One region of the Enterobacter cloacae complex sp. HYC074_NIDB genome, then DNA from elsewhere that is predicted to be linked to it. Evidence: predicted binding sites of a transcription regulator. Region 1 holds the regulator's gene; each other region holds the start of a gene.
What was found. The regulator PurR, encoded in region 1, represses purine synthesis genes. The targets are predictions, from matches to a motif close to CANGCAAACGTTTGCNTG.

Region 1 (2,203 bases):
GAACTGCGTGTTTCGCAGGAAGTGTTCAACGGCGTCTGGGATGCGCTGGCGGACGGCAGGGCGGAGATGGCGATTGGTGCAACCCAGGCGATCCCGGTTGGTGGGCGCTACGCGTTTCGCGACATGGGCATGCTGAGCTGGACCTGCGTGGTCGCGCGCGATCACCCGCTGGCAGCGCTGGAAGGGCCGCTGAGCGATGACACATTACGCAACTGGCCCTCGCTGGTGCTGGAAGATACCTCCCGCTCGCTGCCCAAGCGCATTACCTGGTTGCTGGATAATCAGCGCCGCGTGGTCGCGCCGGACTGGGAGTCGTCAGCCACCTGTCTGAGCGCGGGGCTGTGCGTTGGCATGGTGCCGGTGCATTTTGCGCGCCCGCGCATCGACGCGGGAGAGTGGGTGGCTCTGACGCTGGAAAACCCCTTCCCGGATGCCGCATGCTGTCTGACGTGGCAGCAAAACGACGTCTCGCCCGCCATGGCCTGGCTGCTGGATTATCTGGGAGACAGCGAAACGCTGAACCGGGAGTGGTTGCGGGAACCAGCATAGCTGGCCCCGGAAAGTGATTAACGACGGTAGTCGCGGAACGGACCGTCCGCAACGGAACGGCGTTCTATCAGGCGCGGGTGAACTTCAATGGACTGGGACTGTTCACGCTTGTTGACGATCCTGTCCAGAAGCATGTTGAAGGCCGTTTCACCCAGCGAATCTTTCGGCTGGTGAATGGTGGTCAGCGCCGGGGTAAAGAAGCGGGCGTTGCGCACGTTGTCATAGCCGATCACCGAGATATCCTGGGGGACGCGCAGGCCGAGTTCATCTGCCGCGCATAGCGCGCCCATCGCCATGATGTCACCGCCGCAGAACACCGCGGTAGGGCGATGCGGCTGGGAGACGATCTGCTGCATGGCGCGATAGCCTGACTCCGGCTCGAAGTCGCCCTGAACAATCCAGTTTTCCGGCACGGTGATCAGCGCCTCTTCCATCGCTTTCATGAAACCGGCCAGACGGCCAGCACCGGTGTTACGCTCCAGAGGTCCCGGGATCACGCCAATTTCACGATGACCGCGTTCTACCAGATAACGCCCCGCCATGTAGCCGCCTTCAAAGGCGTTATCAATAACGGAGTCGGTGAAGTCTGCGCGCGCCTCGCCCCAGTCCATGACCACCATCGGAATGTGGCGATACTCTTCCAGCATGGAAAGGACCGACTCAGGGTATTCAGAACACATTACCAGAAGACCGTCGACGCGCTTTTGCGCCATCATTGACAGGTAAGCGCGCTGTTTTTCAATGTTGTTCCACGCATTGCCCAGAATCAGGGTATAGCCTTTCTGGAAGCAGTTTTTTTCAACGGCTTCGATGATTTCAGCAAAATAGGCCGCTTCACTGCTGGTGGCCAGCAGGCCAATCGATTTGGTGTGATTAACCTTCAGGCTGCGGGCGACGGCACTTGGCGAGTAGTGCAGTTCTTTGATTGCCGCCCAGACGGCATTACGCGTCTCTTCAGCGACGAAACGCGTTTTGTTAATAACATGTGATACGGTTGTAGTGGAAACGTTTGCGCGTTTTGCTACGTCTTTAATTGTTGCCATTAAATGTCACTCCAGACCATATCCTAAGCTCCTGAAAAAATTGAAGGTAAACGTTTGCCTTCTCTCACCCATATTACGCAAACATGAGTTGCGACACGCCGGGAAAACGACACAGGACGTCAGGAGGGGGTCAGTGGCCGGTACGCTAATAAATTTAGCGTGGAATTTTGTCCTATCTTGATGAAAAGGGGAAGAGGTAAAGTGGATATCCGTTTAAATCCTGGAAGATTTTTGACCTGAACTGTGTAAAAATGAGCAAGCTCACTTTTCGTAGGGTGAATAAAAGGAGAAAAATTGATGAGTACCGATCTGAAGTTTTCGCTGTTTACCACCATTGTTGTTCTTGCTCTGATTGTTGCCGGTGGTTTAACCGCTGCACTGCACTGATTCAGGCGGAGGGAGAACCTTCTCCCTCTCTTGCCGCTATTGTTACCTCTCCGGCAAAAATCTTTTGCCAAAATGTTAACTTCTCATTTTTTGTGATTGATGTCATGCTTTTGACTTCTTAGTTCTGTGCCGGGTTATGGCACGGTATCCGGAGCCTCTTCATGAAAATCAATTTTCCCCTGCTGGCCCTGGCGATTGGCGCCTTTGGGATTGGCACCACTGAA
Region 2 (2,203 bases), 380 kb from region 1:
CCAGATCCGCCCCGGCAGCCTGCGCAAAGATCGGCGGGATATCGCCGGTGCTGCCTAAATCAATACTCCCGACGTTCAGCGCCTCCAGCATCTGTGGTCCGGCAGGGAACTCGACCCATGAGAATTTGGTCTCCGGGAAACGCTTCTCCAGCAACGCATGGCTTTTCGCCAGCACCATGCTGACGCTGCCTTTCTGATAACCGATACGCAGGCTCTCCGGCGCTTTCACCGTCGCCTGAGCCAGCGACGCCACTGCCAGCAGACCTGCCAGCCCGATACGGGTAACTGTTTTAAACATGCGCCACTCCTTGTGATTGATGAAATGCCGCCGCGTGGCGATCCCGACGGTTCAGGGCGTGCCAGAAGGTTTCAAGCGCGCTGTCGAGGCGGGTTTGCAGATTCGGCGTGAAATGCGGTTTATGCTGGTAGTCGATTACCTGTGAGTCGTCAGCGAAGACGCCATGCAGGATCTCCTGTGCTTTCAGCGCGTTCAGAACCGGCTTGAGGGCATAATCCACCGCCAGTAAATGGGCTACCGTACCGCCTGTGGCCAGCGGCAGGACGACCTTACCGTCCAGCGCACGTTCGGGCAGCAGATCGAGGAGCGTTTTCAGTGCGCCGGAAAAAGAAGCTTTATAAATCGGTGTCGCGACGACCAGCCCGTCAGCACTCTTAAGTTGTTCGATCAGGGTTTTCAGCGCCGGGCTGTCGAAACGGGCGTAGAGCAGATCTTCAGGCGCGAAATTGTGCAAATTCCAGTGACACACTTCGACATCCAGAGCATTAAGCTTTTCGCGAGCGTATTCCAGCAGTGCGCTGGAGCGAGAGGGGAAGCGGGGGCTTCCGGCCAGGGTAATGACGCGCATGGTTGCTCCTTATAACTAATTGTTTGCTTTTATCTAACATTCATAACAATTTTCAGGAGTGTGACATTGCGTGGTTATTCCACTAAATGATTTATCCTCAGGATGAATGCAGAAAAATGCATAAGAAGCGAACCGATAAGTAAACGATTGCGTTTTACGTGGCTTTTTTGCCACAGGTCAATTCCCTTTCCGGGCGGGATCGCACATAATCCCCTCCCGGTTTGCACACCGGGAATCCAGGAGAGTTCATGTACTACCCCTTCGTTCGTAAAGCCCTTTTCCAGCTCGATCCTGAGCGCGCTCATGAATTTACATTTCAGCAGTTACGCCGTATTACAGGAACGCCTCTGGCCGCGCTGGTGCGTCAAAACGTGCCGGAAAAACCAGTTCAGTGCATGGGCCTGACTTTCAAAAATCCACTGGGCCTGGCGGCCGGTCTGGACAAAAATGGCGAATGCATTGATGCACTCGGTGCGATGGGCTTTGGCTCGATCGAAATCGGGACGGTAACGCCGCGTCCGCAGCCGGGAAATGACAAGCCACGTCTGTTTCGCCTGGTTGAAGCCGAAGGGCTGATCAACCGCATGGGCTTTAATAACCTTGGCGTCGATCATCTGGTTGAGAACGTTAAGAAAGCCCATTTTGATGGCGTGCTGGGTATAAATATTGGCAAAAATAAAGACACGCCGGTCGAGCAGGGTAAAGATGACTATCTGATTTGTATGGAAAAAGTCTATGCCTATGCCGGTTATATTGCGGTGAATATTTCCTCGCCTAACACCCCAGGGCTGCGTTCATTACAATATGGCGAAGCGCTCGACGATCTTCTTAGCGCCATTAAAAATAAACAAACGGCGCTACAGGCGATCCACCATAAATATGTTCCGGTCGCGGTTAAGATCGCCCCGGATCTTTCGGCAGAAGAATTGATCCAGGTTGCCGACAGTTTAGTTCGCCATAATATTGATGGTGTGATTGCGACCAATACGACACTCGATCGCTCTCTCGTTCAGGGAATGAAAAACTGTGACGAAGCGGGTGGATTAAGTGGCCGTCCGGTACAATTAAAAAGCACCGAAATTATTCGCGCACTCTCCGCGGAATTAAAAGGCCAGCTGCCGATTATTGGCGTGGGTGGCATTGACTCCGTCATCGCTGCACGTGAGAAGATGGCGGCAGGCGCATCGCTGGTGCAAATTTATTCCGGCTTTATTTTTAAAGGGCCGCCGCTGATTAAAGAAATCGTCACGCATATCTAATCTTTTCTCTTAATCAGACAACCAGGGCTTTATTTCCAGCCCTGGTTGTTTTATATTCCGTCATTGTTGCTTATTTAG
Region 3 (2,203 bases), 1.8 Mb from region 1:
AAACCAGCACGCGCACATTCTGTTTTGCCGCAGTGATTTTCAGCGCTTCTTCTGATGCGGACGGCGCGATGATCACTTCGACAAACTGGCGGGAGATGATGGCCTGCGCGGTTTCCGCATCCAGCTCGCGGTTAAAGGCGATAATGCCGCCGAACGCGGAGGTCGGGTCGGTTTTGTAGGCGCGATCGTAGGCATCCAGAATAGAAGTGCTTACCGCAACGCCGCATGGGTTGGCGTGCTTGACGATAACGCAGGCCGGCTCGCTGAATTCTTTCACGCATTCCAGCGCGGCGTCGGTGTCGGCAATGTTGTTATAGGAAAGGGCTTTGCCCTGAACCTGCTGGGCGGTCGCAACGGAGGCTTCCTTTACCTCTTCTTCTATATAGAAGGCAGCCTGCTGGTGGCTGTTCTCACCGTAACGCATATCCTGCTTCTTAATGAAGTTCAGGTTCAGGGTGCGCGGGAAGCGGCCAGAGGGATCTTTGCTTTCACCATGGTAAGCCGGTACCAGGCTACCGAAGTAGTTGGCGATCATGCTGTCGTAGGCGGCGGTATGCTCGAAGGCTTTGATGGCGAGATCGAAACGCGTTTCAAGTGTCAGGGACCCTTCGTTGGCATCCATCTCATTAATAATGGCGTTGTAGTCGCTGCTCTTCACCACGATGGCCACATCTTTATGGTTCTTGGCTGCGGAGCGCACCATGGTCGGGCCGCCGATATCGATATTTTCAACCGCATCTTCCAGAGAGCAGCCTTCACGGGCGACGGTCTGGGCGAACGGGTAGAGGTTAACAACGACCATATCGATAGGCGCGATATCGTGCTGTTCCATAATGGCGTCGTCCTGACCGCGACGGCCAAGAATACCGCCGTGGACTTTCGGATGCAGTGTTTTGACGCGTCCATCCATCATTTCCGGGAAACCGGTGTAATCGGACACTTCGGTTACCGGCAGACCTTTCTCTGCTAACAGGCGCGCGGTGCCACCTGTAGAAAGCAGCTCCACACCGCGTGCGGAAAGTGCCTGGGCGAATTCGACGATACCGGCTTTATCAGAAACACTGAGCAGAGCGCGGCGGACTGGACGACGTTGTTGCATGGTAAATCCCCTGGATTTCACGATTACAGAGAGCGTTAGATGAATTTTCCTGTGAAAAACTCATCTAACACACCTGACGAGGCATCCTTGTAAAGCGCGAGCATTTTAACGAAAACGTTTGCGCAACGCTCGCACATTTTTACTTTTTCGTATCATTGTGGATAAGTCTGTGTGTAAAAAGGTATAAGGCGGGGTTTTGCTGTGGAATGCAGCAGTCAGTCATTTTTCTGTCATTTAGCGGTTGCGGCCTGCGGAGAACTCCCTATAATGCGCCTCCATCGACACGGCGGATGTGAATCACTTCACAAACAACCCGGTCGGTTGAAGAGAAAAAATCCTGAAAATCAGGGTTGACTCTGAAAGAGGAAAGCGTAATATACGCCACCTCGCAACGGTGAGCGAAAGCCGCGTTGCACTGCTCTTTAACAATTTATCAGACAATCTGTGTGGGCACTCAAAGTGACATGGATTCTTAACGTCCTCGGACGAAAAATGAATACCAAGTCTCAACGAGTGAACACGTAATTCATTACGAAGTTTAATTCATTGAGCATCAAACTTTTAAATTGAAGAGTTTGATCATGGCTCAGATTGAACGCTGGCGGCAGGCCTAACACATGCAAGTCGAACGGTAACAGGAAGCAGCTTGCTGCTTTGCTGACGAGTGGCGGACGGGTGAGTAATGTCTGGGAAACTGCCTGATGGAGGGGGATAACTACTGGAAACGGTAGCTAATACCGCATAACGTCGCAAGACCAAAGAGGGGGACCTTCGGGCCTCTTGCCATCGGATGTGCCCAGATGGGATTAGCTAGTAGGTGGGGTAACGGCTCACCTAGGCGACGATCCCTAGCTGGTCTGAGAGGATGACCAGCCACACTGGAACTGAGACACGGTCCAGACTCCTACGGGAGGCAGCAGTGGGGAATATTGCACAATGGGCGCAAGCCTGATGCAGCCATGCCGCGTGTATGAAGAAGGCCTTCGGGTTGTAAAGTACTTTCAGCGGGGAGGAAGGTGTTGAGGTTAATAACCTCAGCAATTGACGTTACCCGCAGAAGAAGCACCGGCTAACTCCGTGCCAGCAGCCGCGGTAATACGGAGG
Region 4 (2,203 bases), 1.2 Mb from region 1:
CGGGTAAACAGCTGGCCCTTCTCAGTGATGTAGACCGCTTCGCCTGGCGCGACATCACGCAGGAATTCGAAGCCCAGAGTATCCAGCGCCACGCTTTCGGAGGCAACCATGTACTCGGAACGGCCATCGCCGAGATCACGTTTGCCGAGCACCAGCGGGCGAATGCCGTTTGGATCGCGGAAGGCTACCATGCCATGACCGATGATCATCGCCACGCAAGCATACGCGCCACGGATCTGGCGATTAGTCGCGGCAACGGCAGCAAAAATGTTGTCTGCTTCCAGCGGATAATGGCGGAAGTTATCCAGCTCGCTGGCAAAGATATTGAGCAGGATTTCAGAATCAGAGGTGGTGTTAATGTGGCGACGTTTCTCTTCAAACAGCTTTTTACGCAGCTCGTGGGCATTGGTCAGATTGCCATTGTGGGCAAGCGTGATGCCATACGGGGAGTTAACGTAAAAAGGCTGAGCCTCAGAGGCGCTGGAACTGCCAGCAGTAGGATAACGAACGTGACCGATCCCCATATTACCTTGCAGACGCTGCATATGGCGGGCTTCAAATACATCGTTTACCAGGCCGTTCGCCTTGCGTAAACGGAAGCAGTTGTTTGCATCAATGGTGATGATACCCGCAGCATCCTGCCCACGGTGCTGAAGCACCGTTAACGCGTCATAAATCGACTGGTTTACCGGCATGAAACCGGCGATACCGACAATACCGCACATTCGTCTTTTCCTCGTTAAGCCACATCTCAGGGTTTATGCCCTGGGCAAGAAACTCGACGAGCTTTGCAGATAGTCAAAGAACCATCTGATGATGAAGCTGAACTCCGGAATGAGCTGCGATTTTTGCCAGTCTTCACTTTTGGAGAACCCGGTAAAGGTATCCAGGAAGAACAGGATCGCGGCCACAATGAGCACGCCTCGCAACGCGCCGAAACAGATGCCGAGCACCCTGTCCGTTCCTGACAGACCGGTTTTCTCGACCAGCTGACCTATCACGTAATTGACGATAGCGCCGACAATCAGCGTCGCGATAAACAGCACCGCGATGGCGATTCCGTTTCGGACCAGTTCATCTTCAAAGCCCGTGAACCAGACAGACAGGTAAGTGTAGTAATGACTGGCAACAAAGAAAGCACAACCCCAGGTTACCAGCGATAACGCTTCACGAACAAAGCCACGGATCAGGCTAACCAGACAGGAAAAACCAATCACCGCAATGATGGCGTAATCAATCCAGACCATATGTGTCCCACGATTTAACGCCCTGTCATCCAGTTCGGGGCGAATTCTAACAGAAAAAGAAAACGTTTGCGTAGGGATTTCCTTCCCACGCGTAAATAAAAAAGGCGCTGAAAAAATGCTCAACGCCCCGCACCTTTGACGTTTCTGTGAACGTCTGCCTCCCCCTCACCTCGGCCCTCTCCCTCAAGGGAGAGGGAGTAAACCGACCCCTCGCCCCTTTAGGGGGAGGGCCAGGGTGAGGGGATAATTTCTATCAGTTGGCGCTGTAGTTCATCACCACACCGCTCAGGCCGGAGATTTGCTTCAGCTCGCCAAGCGAACCTTTGAGCTTATCTTTCGACGCATCCGGCCCCACGAGGATACGCGTAATTTTACCCTGTACCGGCGTGGTGGGTGAAGTATAAACACGGTATCCCGCGCCGCGCAGTTTACTCACGATCTCATTGACCTTATCTGCATTTTTCAACGCACCGAGCTGAACGACATAGGCTTTGCCGGTAGGGGCCGCGTCCTGTTTTGCCTGCGGTGGCGTTTCTGAAGCGGCTGCCAGTTGCTCGGCCGCTTTATCCCGCTGCGGTTTCGGCTGCGGCTTCTCCACCGGTTTCGGCTTCTCAACAGGCTTAGGCTGTTCTACCGGCACCGGATCAATCTCGATGTTATTGTTCGTCGCCAGGCGCGAGGGATCGAGCGACGGCGCGGCTGCATCACCTGCGCGCACCTCTTCCGCTGCGCCTTCTGGCGGCTGGGCAGGCAGCGCCTGCGTTGCCGCTGGCAACATATCGGGCTCGTCGCGATCGCCCGGTTTGGGTACCAGCGGAATGGCCGCAAATTCATCCTGGTAATGCTTTTTCTGCCCGTCGAGCAATCCCGGGAGAATAATCACCCCGAGCGCGACCAGCACAATGGTTCCTGTTAAACGGTTCTGAAACTTACTCGCCACCGGTTCTCCCCGCGTC

Region 2: the regulator PurR is predicted to act here: its motif matches at 1,003-1,020, upstream of pyrD (quinone-dependent dihydroorotate dehydrogenase).
Region 3: the regulator PurR is predicted to act here: its motif matches at 1,207-1,224, upstream of purH (bifunctional phosphoribosylaminoimidazolecarboxamide formyltransferase/IMP cyclohydrolase).
Region 4: the regulator PurR is predicted to act here: its motif matches at 1,303-1,320, upstream of cvpA (colicin V production protein).

What each region holds. Positions count from the first base shown of each region.
Region 1 covers NZ_CP114214.1:2,101,744-2,103,946, forward strand. The annotation lists gene punR (DNA-binding transcriptional activator PunR) at 1-549, shown strand, start outside; gene purR (HTH-type transcriptional repressor PurR) at 567-1,592, opposite strand; gene cydH (cytochrome bd-I oxidase subunit CydH) at 1,890-1,979, shown strand; gene O1724_RS10430 (MFS transporter) at 2,141-2,203, shown strand, end outside.
Region 2 covers NZ_CP114214.1:1,722,615-1,724,817, forward strand. The annotation lists gene O1724_RS08360 (sulfonate ABC transporter substrate-binding protein) at 1-298, opposite strand, end outside; gene ssuE (NADPH-dependent FMN reductase) at 291-866, opposite strand; gene pyrD (quinone-dependent dihydroorotate dehydrogenase) at 1,115-2,125, shown strand.
Region 3 covers NZ_CP114214.1:351,666-353,868, forward strand. The annotation lists gene purH (bifunctional phosphoribosylaminoimidazolecarboxamide formyltransferase/IMP cyclohydrolase) at 1-1,099, opposite strand, end outside; rRNA gene O1724_RS01755 (16S ribosomal RNA) at 1,663-2,203, shown strand, end outside.
Region 4 covers NZ_CP114214.1:3,312,916-3,315,118, forward strand. The annotation lists gene purF (amidophosphoribosyltransferase) at 1-725, opposite strand, end outside; gene cvpA (colicin V production protein) at 759-1,247, opposite strand; gene dedD (cell division protein DedD) at 1,501-2,187, opposite strand; gene folC (bifunctional tetrahydrofolate synthase/dihydrofolate synthase) at 2,177-2,203, opposite strand, start outside.